Regions from separate parts of the Streptomyces sp. NPDC048254 genome, predicted to be linked through region 1. Evidence: riboswitches for the same ligand, from Rfam matches in the RefSeq annotation. Region 1 holds a riboswitch; the other holds the start of a gene.
What was found. Region 1 has a riboswitch for cobalamin ahead of ACGFZQ_RS35395 (CbtB-domain containing protein). Riboswitches for the same ligand answer to the same signal wherever they lie in the genome.
Positions count from the first base shown of each region.

Region 2: another riboswitch for cobalamin. It lies ahead of ACGFZQ_RS46100 (cobalamin biosynthesis protein); the one in region 1 lies ahead of ACGFZQ_RS35395 (CbtB-domain containing protein).

Region 1 covers NZ_JBICZJ010000015.1:186,616-191,005, reverse strand. The annotation lists gene sigJ (RNA polymerase sigma factor SigJ) at 1-124, opposite strand, end outside; gene ACGFZQ_RS35420 (carboxymuconolactone decarboxylase family protein) at 121-681, opposite strand; gene ACGFZQ_RS35415 (MarR family winged helix-turn-helix transcriptional regulator) at 692-1,057, opposite strand; partial or broken gene ACGFZQ_RS35410 (acyl-CoA dehydrogenase family protein) at 1,379-1,549, shown strand; gene ACGFZQ_RS35405 (enoyl-CoA hydratase/isomerase family protein) at 1,546-2,610, shown strand; partial or broken gene ACGFZQ_RS35400 (NAD(P)-binding domain-containing protein) at 2,607-2,891, shown strand; cobalamin riboswitch at 3,106-3,246, shown strand; gene ACGFZQ_RS35395 (CbtB-domain containing protein) at 3,283-3,504, shown strand; gene ACGFZQ_RS35390 (CbtA family protein) at 3,526-4,278, shown strand.
Region 2 covers NZ_JBICZJ010000026.1:67,679-72,068, forward strand. The annotation lists gene ACGFZQ_RS46085 (lysozyme) at 33-806, shown strand; gene ACGFZQ_RS46090 (inorganic phosphate transporter) at 981-2,243, shown strand; gene ACGFZQ_RS46095 (hypothetical protein) at 2,263-2,490, shown strand; cobalamin riboswitch at 2,631-2,773, shown strand; gene ACGFZQ_RS46100 (cobalamin biosynthesis protein) at 2,873-3,844, shown strand; gene ACGFZQ_RS46105 (cobyric acid synthase) at 3,841-4,390, shown strand, end outside.

The sequences.
Region 1 (4,390 bases):
GCAGCCAGGACTCCTGGAGCACGTCCTCCGCGTCGGCCGCCGACCCGAGCATCTCGTAGGCGACCGTGAACAGCAGACGGCGATGGGCGACGAACAGGTCCTCGGGGGCCGAGCCGGCCGTCATGCCGTCGCGGCGGGCTGGGCCAGCGGGATCGCGCAGGCGTCGGAGAAGCCCTGCGAGCCGACCCCGTTCGCCACGTTCGCCCTGGTCGCCAGGTTGACATAGGCGATGAACGCGGTGAGCTCGACCATCGCCGGCGCGCCGAGCCGGTCCAGCAGGCCGGCGTACATCTCGTCGGTCACGGTCGGCGGGGTGTTCGTCATGGCCTCGGCGTACTCCATCACGTCCCGCTCCGGTTCCGTGAAGACGTCCGCCTCCCGCCAGCGCGGTACCTGGCTGGCCTTGACCAGGTCCAGGTTCCCGTTCTGGGCCTGGAAGTAGCCGACGTCCAGGCACCAGCTGCAGCCGACCTGCGCGGCCACCGCCATGTGCGCGAACGACTTGAGGCTCGCGTCGGCCCGGTCCCAGGCGCCGACCTTGCCGCCGAACTCCAGGTTGTCCTGCGCGACCTGGGGGCTGTGCCACAGCACCTCGACGTTCTCGGGCACGGCACCGAGCTGTTCGACCATGTTCTCCTTGAGCCCGGCCGGGAGCTCGGCCTTCGGGATGCGCAGCGTCACGGTGTTCTCCTCATGCGTTGCCGGTATGCGTTGCCTGTTCGGCATGAAGACACCGCCCGGAGCGCGGATGTGACAGGGGCCGGCCCGGGGGCCCGCCGGCGTCGTCGGTCGCCGCCAGGATCCTGCGGCCGATCTCGTGCAGCTGGCGCACCTGCGCCCGGGTCAGCGGGTCGAAGACCAGTCGGCGTACGGTCGCGACGTGCGCCGGTGCCGAGTCCGCGACCTTGGCCCAGCCCGCCTCCGTCAGCGTTGCCACGGTGAAGCGGCCGTTGTCCGGGTCCGGCTCCCGGCGCAGCCAGCCCCGGTGCTCCAGGCGCTTGGCGACATGGGAGAGCCGGGACAGCGACCCGTTGGCGAACAGCGCCAGTTCGCTCATCCGCAGGGCACGGCCGGGCGCCTGACCAGCACACCGGCAAGGGCGAGCCAGGACGGTGTCTCGTCGTCGGTCAGCCGGCGCGGCTCGGGAGCGACCATGGGGAAATCCTAGCTTTACGCCTCAAGTGACCCTACCGACGGGTCGGTTGACGCTTTCAACCCGAAAGGATCCGGCTTCGACCGGTACCCGCACCGCGCGGTCCGCGGACGGCACGCCCGACGAACCGCCCACCGCGGCCCCGCCTGGGCGACCCGCGACACCCTGGACGGAGCAGGACCCGGGCGTTGCTCAGACGAAGGTCGTCGACAAGGACGGCCCCGGGGGTACGCGGTCGCCGACCGCGCGCTCCGGCTGCACGGCGGCTACGGCTACCTCAGCGCGTACGGTATCGAGAAGATCGTCCGTGACCTGCGGGTCCACCAGATCCTGGAAGGAACCAACGAGATCATGCGCGTCATCGTGACCCGCGGCCTCTTGGAGGCGTTCGGATGAGCGACGTCCTGCTCCACACCGCCGGCCGGGCGGCCCACCTCACCCTCAACCGGCCCAAGGCACTCAACGCCCTGTCCCACGCCATGGTGCTCGACATCGCCGAGGCACTCACCCAGTGGGAGCACGACCCGGCCGTCGAGACCGTCGTCATCACCGGCGCGGGGGAGCGCGGCCTGTGCGCGGGCGGTGACATCCGGAGCATCTACGAGGACGCCCGCGCCGGGGACGGCAGTGCGTCGGCGGAGTTCTGGCGCGACGAGTACCACCTCAACGCCCGGATCGCCCGCTACCCCAAGCCCTATGTCGCGATCATGGACGGCATCGTCATGGGCGGCGGTGTCGGCGTCTCCGCGCACGGCAGCGTCCGGATCGTCACCGAGCGCTCCCGGGTCGCCATGCCGGAGACCGGGATCGGCTTCGTCCCCGACGTCGGCGGGACCTATCTGCTCGCCCTCGCCCCGGGCGAACTGGGCACCCATCTCGCCCTGACAGGGACTCAGATCGGTGCCGCGGACGCCCTGTTGTGCGGACTCGCCGATCACTGGGTCCCGTCGGACAGGATCGAGCGGCTGATCGCCGACCTCGCCGACCGGCCGGTGCACGAGGCGCTCACCCGGCAGGTGCGACCGGCGCCGGAGGGCGAACTGGTCCGCCACCGGGAGTGGATCGACGCCTGCTACGCCGCCGGCACGGTCGAGGAGATCGTCCGGCGGCTGCTCGCCCACGGCGACCCGGCGGCGAAGGAGGCGGCGGAGACCCTGCTGTCCAGGTCGCCGACCGCCCTGAAGGTCACCCTGGCGGCGATGCGCCGGGCGCGGCGGCTCGGCCCGCTGGAGCGGGTCCTCGACCAGGAGTACCGCGTCTCCTGCGCCGCCCTGTCCGCCCCCGACCTGGCGGAGGGCATCCGCGCCCAGATCATCGACAAGGACCGCAACCCGCGCTGGTCCCCGGCCACCCTCGCCGAGGTCACCGACGCCGACGTCGAACGCTTCTTCGCTCCGCTCGGCGAGCGCGAACTGGGTCTCGCCGGACCCGGCACCACCCCGGAGGCGGCCTGGTGAGCCGTACCGTCGCGTTCATCGGACTCGGACACATGGGCGCCCCCCCATGGCCGCCAACCTCGTCAAGGCGCGCCATCGGGTGCGCGGATACGACCTCGTGGTCACTTACCGGCCCCGGTCTTGAGCCCGCCGCCCGCCCCGGCACCCTCTTCGTCGACTGCTCCACCATCGACGTCGCCGACGCCCGCACCTCCCTGACGGCCAAGGCCCTGGGACCGGCCGCCGACGCCGTTCGCTCAGGCGGATTGCACGCCGAACTCGGACTGCACGCCGCCGAGTTGTACGCCTCCTGTGCCGAACGCAAGGGCCGTACCGCCCTGCTCACACTCAACCGGCCGCAGGCCCTCACGCGCGCAACCGCCGGCCAGAAGGACGGCATGAGCGCCCTCGTCGGCAGACGTCCCGTCGAGTTTCGTCACCGCTGACCCAGCACGCCCAGAACCGGCCACCAGGCGCGAGATGAAGATCACGCCTGGTGGCGCGGTCTTGGCCGTGCTCCTGACACGCGGTACGGTCTGTCCGATATCGACGACGCCAGAACGGAAGCCGGTGGGAGTCCGGCACGGTCGCGCCACTGTATGCGAGAGCCCCCGGGTGCTCGTGAGTCAGACCCGTAGCCGTCGTCCAGTGCACCACCGAGATGGGACGCGAACTCCCAGAGGAGGTTCTGCCATGGCGCAGACCGTCGCGCAGCCGACAGCCACCACCCCCGTCATTCCCGCCAAGCTGCCGCTGAGTGCGATAGCTCCCTGGGCGGTCTTCTTCGGCATCCTCATGCTCATCCTGCTCTACTTCGTCGGCGCCGAGCAGGGCGCCACCTCCGTGTTCAACGGCACGGACGTCCACGAGTGGGTGCACGACGCCCGCCACCTCCTCGGCTTCCCCTGCCACTGACGTAAGGGACGCCGCACGCCCATGAACTCCGCAACGGTAAGAAACCTCCTGGTGCGGGGCATGCTCGCCGGCCTCGCCGCCGGCGTGCTCGCCCTGGTCGTCGCCTATCTCCTCGGTGAGCCGAACGTCGACAAAGCGATCAGCTTCGAGGACGCCCACTCGCACGAGCACGAGATGGAGGTCGTCTCCCGCTCCCTCCAGTCCACCGCCGGCCTGGCCACCGGTGTGCTGCTCTACGGGGTCGCTTTCGGCGGCATCGCCGCCCTCGCCTACTGCTTCGCCCTCGGCCGCGTCGGCCGCTTCTCGCCACGGGCGACGGCGCTGCTGCTGTCCGGGTGCGCGCTGTTCGCCGTGTACGTGGTGCCGTTCCTGAAGTACCCGGCCAACCCGCCGTCGGTGGGCGACCCGGACACCATCGGCAAGCGGACCACGCTGTACTTCCTGATGATGGTGCTCAGCGTGCTCCTGGCGGTCGCCGCGACCATCCTGGGCAAGCGGCTCCGGCCGAGCCTCGGCACCTGGTGGGCGACCGTGGTCGCGGTGGCCGCGTTCGCGGTCGTCATCGGGCTGGCGTACCAGTTCCTGCCGACCATCAACGAGGTACCGACGGACTTCCCGGCCACCCTGCTGTGGCGGTTCCGGCTCTCCGCGCTGGCCATCCAGCTGGTGCTGTGGGGCGGATTCGGCCTGCTCTTCGGCGAGTTGGCCGAACGGCAGCTCAACCCCAGGCCGGCGAAGGCCCCGGCCGGGCGGACGGTTCCCGCCGCCCACTGAACGATTCACGTCACGCGAGGGCCCTTCGGAACCATCCGGGGGCCCTCTCGCGTTCTCCGGGAACCGACCCAGCAGGCGAGGACGAGCAAGGCGAGGAGCGGAGGACCCGAGT
Region 2 (4,390 bases), on a different contig from region 1:
TTTTCGTACACGTCGCCATTCCGGGGGGAAACATGGCCCGTGACCGCTCTCCGTCGCGCCACCACCGCCGCCACCGTCACCACGCCCGCGCCCTCGCGGCGGCCGTGGCCGCGCTCGCCCTCTCGTGGGCCGCGACCGCGTTCGCCGGGACGACGGCGTCCGCGGCGAGCCTGCCGAAGGGGCACGACGTCTCCTCGCACCAGAAGAACGTCGACTGGCCGGGCGCCAAGGCGAAAGGCGCCAAGTTCGTCTACATCAAGGCGACCGAGTCCACCACCTACCGCAACCCGTACTTCGGCCAGCAGTACAACGGTGCACGCGAGGCCTCAATCATGCGGGGCGCCTACCACTTCGCCCTGCCGAACAAGTCGTCGGGCGCCCGGCAGGCCGCGTACTTCGCGAGCCATGGCGGCACCTGGACCGCGGACGGCTGGACGCTGCCGCCCGCGCTCGACATCGAGTACAACCCGTACGACAAGAAGCACAAGTGCTACGGGCTGAGCCACTCCACGATGATCAAGTGGATCAAGTCCTTCAGCGACGAACTGAACCGGGAGACCGGTCAGCGGCCGGTGATCTACACGACCACCCACTGGTGGAACCTCTGCACCGGCGGCAGCAGCGCCTTCGCCGCGAACCACGCCCTGTGGATCGCACGCCACGGCTCGGCGGACGCGGGAGCACTGCCGGCCGGATGGTCGCACTGGACCTTCTGGCAGTACGACAACAGCGGCAGCCTGCCGGGTGACCAGAATCTCTTCAACGGGTCGGCGAGCCGGCTGAAGGCGTTCGCCAAGGGCTCCTAGCCAAGGGGCGACCGGGCCGCCGGACCGGAAACGGGACGGCGGCCTCGCCCGTGCCCGCACACGAATACCCCGAAGCCGATCACAGACACCACAGAGACCACCTCAGTTCACCTTCCGTTCACTCAGATTGCCTACGGTCCAACGGCCGATGACCTCTATAGATTGTCTGGGTAAATGGAAAGCTTCTCGCTGATCCTCGCGATTGTGGTGGTGACCGCACTCGCGTTCGATTTCACGAACGGTTTCCACGACACCGCCAACGCGATGGCCACGACCATCTCGACCGGCGCGCTCAAGCCCAAGATCGCAGTGGCCATGTCCGCCGCGCTGAATCTGGTGGGCGCCTTCCTCTCCGTGGAGGTCGCCAACACGATCTCCAAGGGCCTCGTCGACGAGAACGGCATCCGCCCCGAGGTCATCTTCGCCGCCCTGGTCGGCGCGATCCTCTGGAACCTGGTGACCTGGCTGGTGGGCCTGCCCTCCAGCTCCTCGCACGCCCTGATGGGCGGTCTGATCGGCGCCACCGTCGCCTCCGCCGGCTTCGGCGCGGTCCACGGCGACGTACTGGTCACCAAGGTCCTGCTCCCCGCGGTCGCCGCCCCCGTCGTCGCGGGCCTCGCGGCGATGCTCTCCACCCGCCTGTCGTACGCGATCGGCAAGAACGCCGAGAACGCAGAGGACGCAGCCACCCGCAAGGGCTTCCGCGCCGGCCAGATCGCCTCCGCCGGCCTGGTCTCCCTCGCGCACGGCACCAACGACGCGCAGAAGACGATGGGCATCATCACCCTCGCGCTGATCGCGGGCGGCTCCATCGCCCCCGGCTCGAACCCTCCCACCTGGGTCATCCTCTCCGCCGGCCTCGCCATCGCGCTCGGCACCTACATCGGCGGCTGGCGGATCATCCGCACCATGGGCAAGGGCCTGACCGACCTCCGGCCGCAGCAGGGCTTCGCCGCCCAGACCAGCGCGGCCACCGCCATCCTGGCCTCCTCCCACCTCGGCTTCTCCCTCTCCACCACGCACGTCGTCTCCGGTTCCGTGATGGGCGCGGGCCTGGGCCGCAAGGGCGGCACCGTCCGCTGGTCCACCGCGACCCGCATGATGATCGCCTGGGTGCTCACCCTCCCCGCGGCCGCGCTGGTCGGCGCGCTCGCCGAGTCCGTGACCGACCTCGGCGACTGGGGCACAGCGGCCGTCGCCGTCTTCCTCGTCGCCTCCAGCGCCGCGATCTGGAAGCTCTCCCGCCGCGAGGTCGTGGACAGCGCCAACGTCAACGACACCGACGGCACCGAGCCGGCCGGCGTGGTGACCGCGGCGATGGCCGCCGTGACCCCGCCGCCCGCGGGCCCGGTGACCGACGACCTCACCGCCACGATCCTGTCCCCCGCCCCGTCACCCGCGCCGGTCACCGCCACCGACCCGGCCGCGACCGTCTGACCCCCGAGGAAGAACCGACATGAACATCGACTGGGCAGCCATCGGCTCCGTCTTCGGCGTCAGCCTCGTGGTCACCGTGGGCATGGTGGCCCTCTTCACCCTCGGCATCAAGGGCCTCTCCGCCCGTGAACGCGCCACGGCCCAGGGCAACTCGGCGGCCCTGGCCGTGACCGCCGCCTACCTGTGTTTCGCGGCCTGCGCGGCCGCCGTGGCCTACGGCATCCACCTGATCGTGGCCAAGGCCTGACCGGGCCGGCCGCTCGCGACCGGCGAAGGCTCCTCCCCGACCCGCTCGGGAGGAGCCTTCGGCATGCCCCACAGGCCCCGCCGGCCCACCGGTGTGGGCCTTCCCACACACTCCCCTCGCAGGTCAACGGCAAGTTGACGGCTCTTCCGGGGGCGTGGTGGACTTCCGGAGCCAAGTACGGCGGCAAGAGAGGAAGCCGGTGCGAATCCGGCGCGGTCCCGCCACTGTCACCGGGGTAGCAATCCCCGGGAGCCAGGAACTCTCACCGCCGGTCTCGTCGAACCAGGGCGTGGACACCCTGAGTGAGGACATATCGCCATGTGCGGCTGCCGTTCGAGGTTGAGTACCCGGCTCCTTCCCGCCCCCGCGGCGGGCTGAGCCGATGGGTGCCGGTCGCGTCTTCGCGTACGGCGCCGCCGCCGGCCTTCTCGGCGATCTGCTGCTCGGCGATCCGCGCCGGGGGCATCCGGTCGCCGCGTTCGGCCGGGCGGCCGGGTCCGTCGAACAAGTGCTGTGGCGGGACCACCGCGGGTGGGGCGCACTGCACACCGCGGTGTGCGCCGGCGGCGCCGTGACTCTGGGTGCCCTGGCCCAGCGGCTCGTACGACCGTCCACCGCCGCGGCCGTCGCGCTCACCGCGACCGCCACCTGGGCCGTCGTCGGGGGCACTTCACTCGCCCGGGAGGCCGGTGCCATCGGGCGCGCCCTGGAGGCGGGGGACGTCGAGGCCGCACGGGCCCGGCTGCCGCATCTGTGCGGAAGGGATCCGCAGGCCCTGGACGCCGACGGGATCGCCCGGGCGGTCGTGGAGTCCGTCGCCGAGAACACGAGTGACGCGGTCGTGGGTGCGCTGGTGTGGGGGGCCGTGGGCGGGGTGCCGGGGCTGCTCGGGTTCCGGGCCGTCAACACCCTGGACGCCATGGTGGGCCACAAGTCGGCCCGGTACCGGCGGTACGGGTGGGCCTCGGCGCGGCTGGACGACATGGCGGGGTGGCCCGGGGCGCGGCTCACCGCCGTACTGGCCGCCGTCGCCGGAGATGACACCAAGGGGGCCGTGCGGGCCTGGCGGTCCGACGCGGCGAAGCACCCGAGTCCCAACGCCGGGCCGGTGGAGGCGTCGTTCGCGGGGGCGTTGGGGGTACGGCTCGGCGGGACCTTGTCATACGGCGGGCGGGTCGAGCACCGGCCGGTGCTGAACGGGGAGGGGCGTGCGGTGGAAGTCGCGGACATCGAGCGGGCGGTGCGGTTGTCACGGCGGGTGGGGTGGCTGGCGTGGGGGGTGAGTGCGGCCGGGGCCCTGCTGCGAGGGCAGCGGTCGCGGTCGGCCGTGCGGCTCCCGGGGAGTTCCTCATGAACAACGGAGGTCTCCTCGTCGCCGGTACCACCTCCGACGCCGGCAAGAGCGTGGTCACCGCCGGTATCTGCCGGTGGCTGGTGCGGCAGGGCGTGAAGGTCGCGCCGTTCAAGGCCCAGAACATGTCCCTCAACTCCTTCGTCACGCGCGAGGGCGCCGAGATCGGGCGGGCGCAGGCCATGCAGGCGCAGGCCTGCCGCATCGAGCCGACCGCGCTGATGAACCCCGTGCTGCTCAAGCCGGGCGGCGAGCAGAGCAGTCAGGTCGTGCTGCTCGGGAAACCGGTCGGCGAGCTGAGTGCGCGCGGCTACCACGGCGGGCGGCAGCAGAAGCTGCTCGGGACCGTGCTCGACTGTCTCGCCGAGTTGCGGGGCACGTATGACGCGGTGATCTGTGAGGGGGCGGGCAGTCCGGCGGAGATCAACCTGCGCCGGACCGACATCGTGAACATGGGGATCGCGCGCAACGCGCGGATTCCGGTGCTCGTCGTCGGCGACATCGACCGCGGGGGCGTGTTCGCCTCGTTCTTCGGCACCGTCGCCCTGC